DNA from 2 places in the Streptomyces sp. NPDC005962 genome. Region 1 is predicted to be linked to the other one. Evidence: riboswitches for the same ligand, from Rfam matches in the RefSeq annotation. Region 1 holds a riboswitch; the other holds the start of a gene.
What was found. Region 1 has a riboswitch for glycine ahead of gcvP (aminomethyl-transferring glycine dehydrogenase). Riboswitches for the same ligand answer to the same signal wherever they lie in the genome.

Region 1 (4,693 bases):
CGCCCATCTCGTGGCGCACCATCCGGAGCAGGGCTGGAGCCTGCTGTGCAACGGTGTCCTGCATTTCGAGGACACCGGTGAGCTGCTGCCGGACGGGCGCATCATCGCTCCGTGCCGACCGCTCGCCACCGAGCACGTCGTGACCGCCGCCTAGGCTGACCAACCTCAGCGGCGAATGGCATAATCAGGGGCCGGCCCGGCGAGCACCCGCCGCACCGGCCCCATCGTTGTGTTCAGCTGTCGTACGACTCCATCGGCGGGCACGAGCAGACGAGGTTCCGGTCCCCGAACGCCCCGTCGACCCGCCGCACCGGCGGCCAGTACTTGTCGGCGGCCGAGACCCCGGCCGGGTAGACCGCCTCTTCCCTGCTGTACGGGTGGTCCCACGCCCGGCTCAGCGTCGCGGCCGTGTGCGGCGCGTTCCGCAGCGGGTTGTCGTCCTTGGTCCACTCCCCCGAGCCGACCTTGTCGATCTCCGCACGGATCGCGATCATCGCCTCGCAGAACCGGTCCAGTTCCGCCAGGTCCTCGCTCTCCGTCGGCTCGATCATCAGCGTCCCGGCGACCGGGAACGACATCGTCGGCGCGTGGAACCCGTAGTCGATCAGGCGCTTGGCCACATCGTCGACCGTGACCCCGGTCGCCTTGGTCAGCGGCCGCAGATCCACCACGCACTCATGCGCCACCAGCCCACCGGGCCCGGTGTAGAGCACCTGGTAGTGCGGCTCCAGCCGCTTGGCGATGTAGTTGGCGCCGAGCACCGCGGCCTGGGTCGCGTGGCGCAGTCCCTCGGCGCCCATCAGCCGGATGTACGCCCAGGAGATGGGCAGGATGCCCGCCGAGCCCCACGGCGCCGCCGAGACCGGGCCGACGCCGGTGGCCGGGCCCGCGGCGGGCTGCAGCGGGTGGTTGGGCAGGTACGGCGCGAGGTGCGCGCGCACCGCGACCGGGCCGACGCCCGGGCCGCCGCCGCCGTGCGGGATGCAGAACGTCTTGTGCAGGTTGAGGTGGGAGACGTCGCCGCCGAACCGGCCGGGCTCGGCCAGCCCGACCAGCGCGTTGAGGTTGGCGCCGTCCACGTACACCTGGCCGCCCACGTCGTGCACGGCCGCGCAGATCTCGGTGATGTGCTCCTCGAACACCCCGTGGGTGGACGGGTAGGTGACCATGAGGACGGCCAGCTGGTCGCCGTGCTGCTCGATCTTGGCGCGCAGGTCGGCGGCGTCCACCTCGCCGTCCTCGCCAGTCTTGACGACGACGACCTTCATGCCCGCCATCACGGCGCTGGCCGCGTTGGTGCCGTGCGCGGAGGACGGGATCAGGCACACCGTGCGCTGCGGCTCACCGTTGGCCCGGTGGTACGCCCGCACCGCCAGCAGCCCGGACAGCTCGCCCTGCGATCCGGCGTTCGGCTGGAGGGAGACCTTGTCGTAGCCGGTGACGTCGGCCAGCCGCTCCTCCAGCTCGCGGATCAGCGTCAGATAGCCATGGGCCTGCTCGATCGGCGCGAAGGGGTGCAGCGCGCCGAACTCGGGCCAGGTGACCGGCTCCATCTCGGTGGTCGCGTTGAGCTTCATGGTGCAGGAGCCGAGCGGGATCATGCCCCGGTCCAGGGCGTAGTCCCGGTCGGCCAGCCGCCGCAGGTAGCGCAGCATCGCGGTCTCGGAGCGGTACTGGTGGAAGACCGGATGGGTCAGGTACGTGTCCGAGCGCAGCAGCCCCTCGGGCAGCGCGTCGGCCGCCGCGGCGTCCAGCTCGTCGACGCCGGACCCGTCCCCGCCGTCGACGCCGAAGGCGGACCACACGGCGGCCAGCTGGGCGCGGCCGGTGGTCTCGTCGCACGCGATGCCCACGTGGTCCGCGTCGGTCAGCCGGAGGTTGACCCCGGCTTCCCGGGCGGCGGCGACGACATCGGCGGCCTTGCCGGGGACGTGTGCGGTGAGGGTGTCGAAGTAGGCGCCGTGCACCAGCTCGACGCCGCCCGCCCGCAGCCCCTCGGCGAGGACGGCGGCGTAGCGGTGGGTGCGGCGGGCGATGCCCGCGAGCCCGTCCGGACCGTGATAGACGGCGTACATTCCGGCCATCACGGCGAGCAGGACCTGCGCGGTGCAGATGTTGCTGGTGGCCTTCTCGCGGCGGATGTGCTGCTCGCGGGTCTGCAGCGCGAGCCGGTACGCCTTGTCGCCGTCGGCGTCCACCGAGACCCCGACGAGGCGGCCGGGCAGGCTGCGGGCGTGGGCGGCGCGCACGGACATGAACCCGGCGTGCGGGCCGCCGAAGCCCATCGGCACGCCGAACCGCTGGGTGGTGCCGACCGCGATGTCCGCGCCCAGCTCACCGGGCGAGGTGAGCAGGGTGAGCGCGAGCAGGTCGGCGGAGACGGTGACGATCGCGCCCAGCTCATGGGCCCGCTCGATGACCGGGCGCGGATCGCGGACCGCGCCGGAGGCGCCCGGGTACTGGAGCAGCACGCCGAAGACACCGCGCTCGGCGATCTCGTCCGGGATGCCGTCGGTCAGGTCGGCGACCACGACCTCGACGCCGGTCGGCTCGGCGCGGGTCTCGATGACCGCGATGGTCTGCGGCAGACAGTCGGCGTCGACCAGGAAGACGCCCTCCTTGACCTTGCCGACGCGCCGCGACAGCGCCATGGCCTCGGCGGCGGCCGTGGCCTCGTCCAGCAGCGAGGAACCGGCGGTGTCCAGGCCGGTCAGGTCGGCGACGACGGTCTGGAAGTTGAGCAGCGCCTCCAGCCGGCCCTGGGAGATCTCCGGCTGGTACGGGGTGTAGGCGGTGTACCAGGCGGGGCTCTCCAGGACGTTGCGCAGGATCACCGGCGGGGTGAAGGTGCCGTAGTAGCCGAGGCCGATCATGGACGGCAGCACCTGGTTGCGGTCGGCGAGCGCGCGCAGCTCGGCCAGGACCTCGGCCTCGCTGCGGGCCGTCGGCAACCGCAGCGCCTCGGCGCTCTTTATGACCTCGGGTACGGCGGCGGCGGTCAGCTCGTCGAGGGAGCCGAAGCCGACCTGGGCGAGCATCTTGGCCTGCGCTCCGGCGTCGGGGCCGATATGGCGCTGCTCGAATGGAGTACCGCGCTCCAGATCGGCGAGCGAGATGCGGTGGGTGGTCATCTGCGGGGGCCTCCTGGTCTGCACGACCGGCGAGGGGCACCGCGGCTGCGGGTGCCCGGACGGCCTCCCCCTCTGTCATCTCAACCTGAGAGCTTCACCGGTCCGCGTATGGCCTGACCGGCTTTCACCGTCGGTGAGGAGGGGTTCCGGAGCTGTGCTCCCCGTGGCCCACCCTGCTTTCCAGAGTGACCTCACCCGCGCGGTACGTGTGCCTGAGAGATTCCGGGGAGGATTTGCTCCTTCGGCGCCTCCGACATCATTGTCGAAGGACTCTCCCGCACGGGGTCTGCAGCCACAGCCAGCGTACCAGCGCGTCTACCACCGGGAGGGGTTGGGCGCCGGGTGCTCGAGTGGCCGCGTACGGGGATGTGGCTTTTGGTAGGTATCAATGGATCACCGCCACCTGTGGGAGAGAGCGTGCAGACGGACATCGACCCGCGGACCCTGATCGGCCGCAAGGCATTCGACCGCGAGGGCACCAAGATCGGCACCGTGGACGAGGTCTACCTCGACGACGCGACCGGCGAGCCCGAGTGGGCGGCGGTACGCACCGGCCTGTTCAGCCGGGACGTCTTCGTACCGCTCGAACCCAGCGAGGTCGTCGGCGACGCGCTGCGGGTCCCGTACGACCGGGCGCTGATCAAGGACGCCCCGGACCTCGGCGTCGGCCGCCACCTCTCCCCGGAGCAGGAGCTGCAGCTGTACCACCACTACGGCCTGGACGTAACCGGCTGACCCCACCCATCCCGGCGCCCCGCCCCACCTCTGTGTCCCGCCCCACGCCCGGGGGCCTGCGCTGCGTCGCCACTGTCCGCCCCCGCACTCGCGTCCTGCCCCGCGCCACGGCGCTCGCCCTCGTCACCGCGGTCCCGCCCCGCACTCGACTCCCGCACGGCCCCGCCGCCCGTCCCCGCGCTCGTGCCCTGCCCCGCGCCACAGCGCTCGCCCTCGCCACCACTGCCCAGCCCCGCGCTCGCGCCCTGCCCCGCGCCACGGCCCTTGCGCTCGCCACCGCTGCCCCGCTCCGCGCTCGCGCCCTGCCCCGCGTCAGGGCCCTTGCCCTCGCCATCACGGTTCCGTCCTGCGCCTGTCTCCCGCCCTGCAACGCCACTGACCGGCCCCACGCTTACGTCCCACCCCGCGCCACGGTCCTTGCTCGCGTCGCCGCTTTCCGGCCCCACACTCGCGCCCTGCCCGGCGCCACGGTCCTCGCCCTCGCCTCCGCTGCCCCGCCCCGCGCTCGACTCCCGCCTGGCACCGCCGCCCGTCCCCGAACTCGCGCCGTGCTTCGCACCACGGTCCTCGTCCTCGCCACCGCGATTCCGCCCCGCGGCTGTCTCCCACCCCACACCGCCACGGCCCGGCCCCGCGCCCGTCTCCGGCCCGGCGCCGCCGCCCTGCCCCGCCCTCGCGCCACGGTCCTTGCCCGCGTCGGCGCCGCCCTGCCCCGCGTCGGTGCTGTTCGGCGGCGAGGCGGCGACCTGGCCGGTGTCCGGCTGTTCCGTCTCGGCCTCGCCGTTCTCGGGGGGTCGCACCAGCGGGAGGGGCTCGCCTGGTTCGAG
Region 2 (4,693 bases), on a different contig from region 1:
CACAGGTCACGGTCGTAGAACGGCCGTACGCGCTCCAGCATCCACGTGGCCACCGGATCACCCTGCGCGACGTCCAGCGCGACGAGCTGAACGACCCACGGGACCGGCACCGTCCCGAGCGCCCGGCCGAGCGCCTCCACCGCGAGGGCCTGCCCCTCCGGGTCCGGCGCGTCCAGCTGGACCCCGACGAAGAGCGCAGGCTGATCGCCCTCGACGCTGGCCAGCGCGCGCCGCGCGGTGCGTACCCCGGGCTCCCTGCCGAACTCGATCCCGGCGGCGGCCAGGAAGTCGACCGGCTCCTCCTGCCAGTCGGGCTCGAACAGCCGCACCCGGCCCCCGCGCGCGGGCCCGTCCAGCGCGCTGCGCCCGGACTTGCACAGCTCCTCGACGGCGGGCGGCGGCAGCGGGACGCCGACCGGCCCGTCCGGGTTCACCGCGATGCCGAGCTGCGGCGGCAGCCCGCGGGCGAACTCGGTGGCCGGGGCGACCGTGAACGACATATGGCCGCCGACGATCTGCAGGAACTGCTGCTCCGAGCTGAAGACGGGGACGTACGCCTGGCCGTCGATCTCCACCGTGGGCAGGTCGAGGCTGGGGCTGTCGGGGCTTCCGCCGTTCGGCAGCGGAATCCAGACATAGCTGCGGGCGAGCGTCTCGACGATCCGCGCTCCGGCGCCCGGGACTCCGACCGAGGCGGCGAGCACCTCTTCCAGCTCATTGCCGGGGAAGGCGGGATAAGCGCCGTCGGGAAATCCTCCGTGAGCGGGGGTTATGCCCTGGTGCTCCGGAATACTCATCTTCGTCCCAACCGCCATCTCGTCCGACCTGCACCAGCACCCTAACGGCTGGACGGCGGAAGGCCATGGGCCGCCCGGTGATCTCCACAGCACTTCCTCACCCGGACTTCCCTCACCCGGCGCCCTGACGCCCGGTCGCCGTCACTCGAAGGAGTCGCCGTCACTCGAAGGAGATGCCCCGCAGCGTGCTCGCGGTTGCCCGGTCCAGCAGCACGGCGGAGGCACAGCCCTCCGGCGGACGCCCGCCCTCCACCCGCGCCACCAGGCGGCCCATCGCCCGCTGATGCCGTCCGAAGGCGAAGCCGGAGACCCCCCGGCCGCGGGCGGCCTGCCCCTCCAGGGCGATCGCGGGGTCCACGTCCAGCAGGACCAGATGCAGCCCGCGGCCGGTGCGCCGGGCGTCCCGGGCCAGCCAGCGGCGCACCCAGGGCTGTGAGCCGCAGTCGTGGACGACGACGCTCGCGCCCGAGCCGAGCGCCCGGCGCAGCCCCGCGTAGTGGGCGCAGCGGACCAGCGGCCGGTAGACGGCGTACGGCAGCCAGCGCGGCATGCGTCTTTCCCAGGCCTCCCGGGTGCGCTGCGAGTCCACCCGCACCACGGCCGCGCCGCTCGGGTCGATCCCGGGGACGACCCGGTTGATCAGGGTCGACTTGCCGCTGCCGGGCAGCCCCGAGGCGATGATCAGGTCCCGTGCCGGGTAGCGCAGCTCCGCTCCCGCCCCGCCCCCGCGCAGGTCGTGCACGGCGGCCTGGCGATCCGGCCTGACCGTGCCGCCCATGCCGCCCTCGCCGCCCGTGCCGCCTGATCGCGCCGTCCGCTCCTGCCGCGCGGGCAGGGGTCCTGGTGTTGTCGCGTATGTTCCCTGCCCGTGCACCGTGATCGTCCTCCAAGGTCGGTCAAGCGGCTCCGTACCCCGAGAGTGTCAAGAAAAGGTAATGCCCATCAAGGAGGCCCCGGCGCGACACCGCTCACAGAGCCGCTCACAGATCAGGGGTTCCGTTCCGGAGCGGACGTGCGATGATGTCCGCGCCAACTGCATACCGGCCGCTTGAATCCACGCGGGAGAGTCCTCGGTCACCGGCAGTCGCCGGGATTTTCCGAGGCGCCGAAGGAGCAAGTCCTCCCTTGAATCTCTCAGGCCCCTGATACCGCGCGGATGAGGCAGATCTGAAAAGCGGGCCACCTCGATGTGGCTCCACCCAAGGTGCAAGCCGAGCCGGCCCCGCCACGCGGGAACGGTCACGGCGAACCTCTCAGGTTCCGATGACAGATGGGGAGGACGCCGTGCCGTCCTTGTCGTCCCCTCCGGCCCGTCCGTCCCGTCATCGCCGTGAACATGCCCTTGGGAGCTGAACCATGACCGACGCCCCGCCCACGCCCCGCCGCACCGCGCTGGACGCGGTCCACCGTGCGCTCGGCGCCACCATGACCGACTTCGCGGGCTGGGACATGCCGCTGCGGTACGGGAGCGAGCGCGACGAGCACACCGCGGTGCGCACCCGCGCCGGGCTCTTCGACCTCTCCCACATGGGTGAGATCGCTCTCACCGGGCCGCAGGCAGCGGACGCCCTCGACCACGCCCTGGTCGGCCATCTCTCGGCGCTCGCCGTGGGCCGCGCCCGCTACACGATGATCTGCGACAGCGAGGGCGGCATCCTCGACGACCTGATCGTCTACCGGCTCGCCGAGCGGGAGTTCCTGGTCGTCGCCAACGCCTCGAACGCCCAGGTGGTGCTGGACGCGCTGACCGAGCGCGCCACCGGCTTCGACGCCGTCGTACGGGACGACCGCGACGCGTACGCGCTGCTCGCCGTCCAGGGGCCGCAGTCCCCCGGCATCCTGAAGGGGCTGACCGACGCCGAGCTGGAAGGGCTGAAGTACTACGCGGGGCTGCCCGGCACCGTCGCGGGCGTGGACGCCCTGATCGCCCGCACCGGCTACACCGGTGAGGACGGCTTCGAGCTGTTCGTCGCGCCGGACGACGCCGAGCGGGTCTGGCAGGCGCTGACCGAGGCGGGCGCCCCGGTGGGGCTGGTGCCGTGCGGGCTGTCCTGCCGGGACACGCTGCGCCTGGAGGCCGGGATGCCGCTGTACGGGCATGAGCTGTCCACCGACACGACCCCGTTCGACGCGGGGCTCGGCCGGGTGGTGAAGTTCGGCAAGCCCGGCGACTTCGTCGGACGCCAGGCCCTCGAAGCCGCGGCGCGCGAGGCCGAGGCCCGGCCGCCGCGCACGCTGGCCGGGCTGGTCGCCGAGGGCCGCCGGGTGCCGCGCGCCGGATACGCCGTGGTCGGCCCCGACGGCTCGGAGATCGGCCGGGTCACCTCGGGCGCCCCCTCCCCGACGCTGGGCAAGCCGATCGCCATGGCGTACGTCGACGCGGAGCACGCCGCGCCCGGCAGCCCGGGCGTGACGGTGGACATCCGCGGTACCCGGGAGCCGTACGAGGTCGTCGCGCTCCCCTTCTACCGCCGCGAGCGCTGAAACCTCCTGCGGCCCGCCCCTCCCCACCGATCCGTCCCACCGCTTAAGACCCGTTTCCCAAGCACTCCCCCCTATCCAGGAGAATCGGACCATGAGCAACCCCCAGCAGCTGCGCTACAGCAAGGAGCACGAGTGGCTGTCGGCCGCCGACCAGGACGGCGTGTCGACGATCGGCATCACCGAATACGCGGCCAACGCGCTCGGTGATGTCGTGTACGTCCAGCTCCCGGATGTCGGCTCCACCGTCGCCGCCGGTGAAACCTGCGGTGAGCTGGAGTCCACGAAGTCGGTCAGCGACCTGTACGCGCCGGTCTCCGGTGAGGTCACCGAAATCAACGAGGACGTGGTGAACGACCCGGCGCTGGTGAATTCCGCCCCCTTCGAGGGCGGCTGGCTGTTCAAGGTGAAGGTGACGGACGAGCCGGGCGACCTGCTGTCCGCCGAGGAATACGCCGCCTTCTCCCACAACTGACCCTCCTTCTTCGATCGGGACCCAGATGTCGCTTCTCAACAGCTCCCTGCACGAGCTCGACCCGGACGTCGCCGCTGCTGTCGACGCCGAACTCCACCGCCAGCAGTCCACCCTCGAAATGATCGCCTCGGAGAACTTCGCTCCGGCCGCCGTCATGGAGGCCCAGGGCTCGGTCCTGACCAACAAGTACGCCGAGGGCTACCCCGGCCGCCGCTACTACGGCGGCTGTGAGCACGTCGACGTGGTCGAGCAGATCGCCATCGACCGCGTCAAGGAGCTCTTCGGCGCCGAGGCCGCCAACGTCCAGCCGCACTCCGGCGCGCAGGCCAACGCGGCCGCCATGTTCGCGCTGCTCTCCCCCGGCGACACCATCCTGGGTCTGAGCCTGGCGCACGGCGGCCACCTGACCCACGGCATGAAGATCAACTTCTCCGGCAAGCTCTACAACGTGGTGCCCTACCACGTGGACGCCGAGACCGGTCTGGTCGACATGGACGAGGTCGAGCGCCTCGCCAAGGAGCACCGTCCCAAGCTGGTCATCGCGGGCTGGTCGGCGTACCCGCGTCAGCTGGACTTCGCCGCCTTCCGCCGGATCGCGGACGAGATCGGCGCGTACCTGATGGTCGACATGGCCCACTTCGCGGGCCTGGTCGCGGCCGGGCTCCACCCCTCGCCCGTACCGCACGCCCATGTCGTGACCACCACCACCCACAAGACCCTGGGCGGTCCGCGCGGTGGCGTGATCCTCTCCACCGCCGAGCTGGCCAAGAAGATCAACTCCGCGGTCTTCCCCGGTCAGCAGGGCGGCCCGCTGGAGCACGTCATCGCGGCCAAGGCGGTGTCCTTCAAGGTCGCGGCCGGGTCCGAGTTCAAGGAGCGCCAGGAGCGCACGGTCGAGGGCGCCAAGATCCTCGCCGAGCGGCTCACCCGGGCCGACGTC

Region 2: another riboswitch for glycine. It lies ahead of gcvT (glycine cleavage system aminomethyltransferase GcvT); the one in region 1 lies ahead of gcvP (aminomethyl-transferring glycine dehydrogenase).

Annotation. Positions count from the first base shown of each region.
Region 1 is NZ_JBEXVE010000028.1:115,263-119,955, forward strand. It holds gene ABZ370_RS34510 (DUF5999 family protein) at 1-154, shown strand, start outside; gene gcvP (aminomethyl-transferring glycine dehydrogenase) at 234-3,131, opposite strand; glycine riboswitch at 3,322-3,419, opposite strand; gene ABZ370_RS34520 (PRC-barrel domain-containing protein) at 3,549-3,866, shown strand; gene ABZ370_RS34525 (DNA polymerase IV) at 3,842-4,693, opposite strand, start outside.
Region 2 is NZ_JBEXVE010000009.1:233,382-238,074, forward strand. It holds gene ABZ370_RS17820 (enhanced serine sensitivity protein SseB) at 1-797, opposite strand, end outside; gene ABZ370_RS17825 (AAA family ATPase) at 958-1,671, opposite strand; glycine riboswitch at 1,847-1,958, shown strand; gene gcvT (glycine cleavage system aminomethyltransferase GcvT) at 2,154-3,281, shown strand; gene gcvH (glycine cleavage system protein GcvH) at 3,373-3,753, shown strand; gene glyA (serine hydroxymethyltransferase) at 3,779-4,693, shown strand, end outside.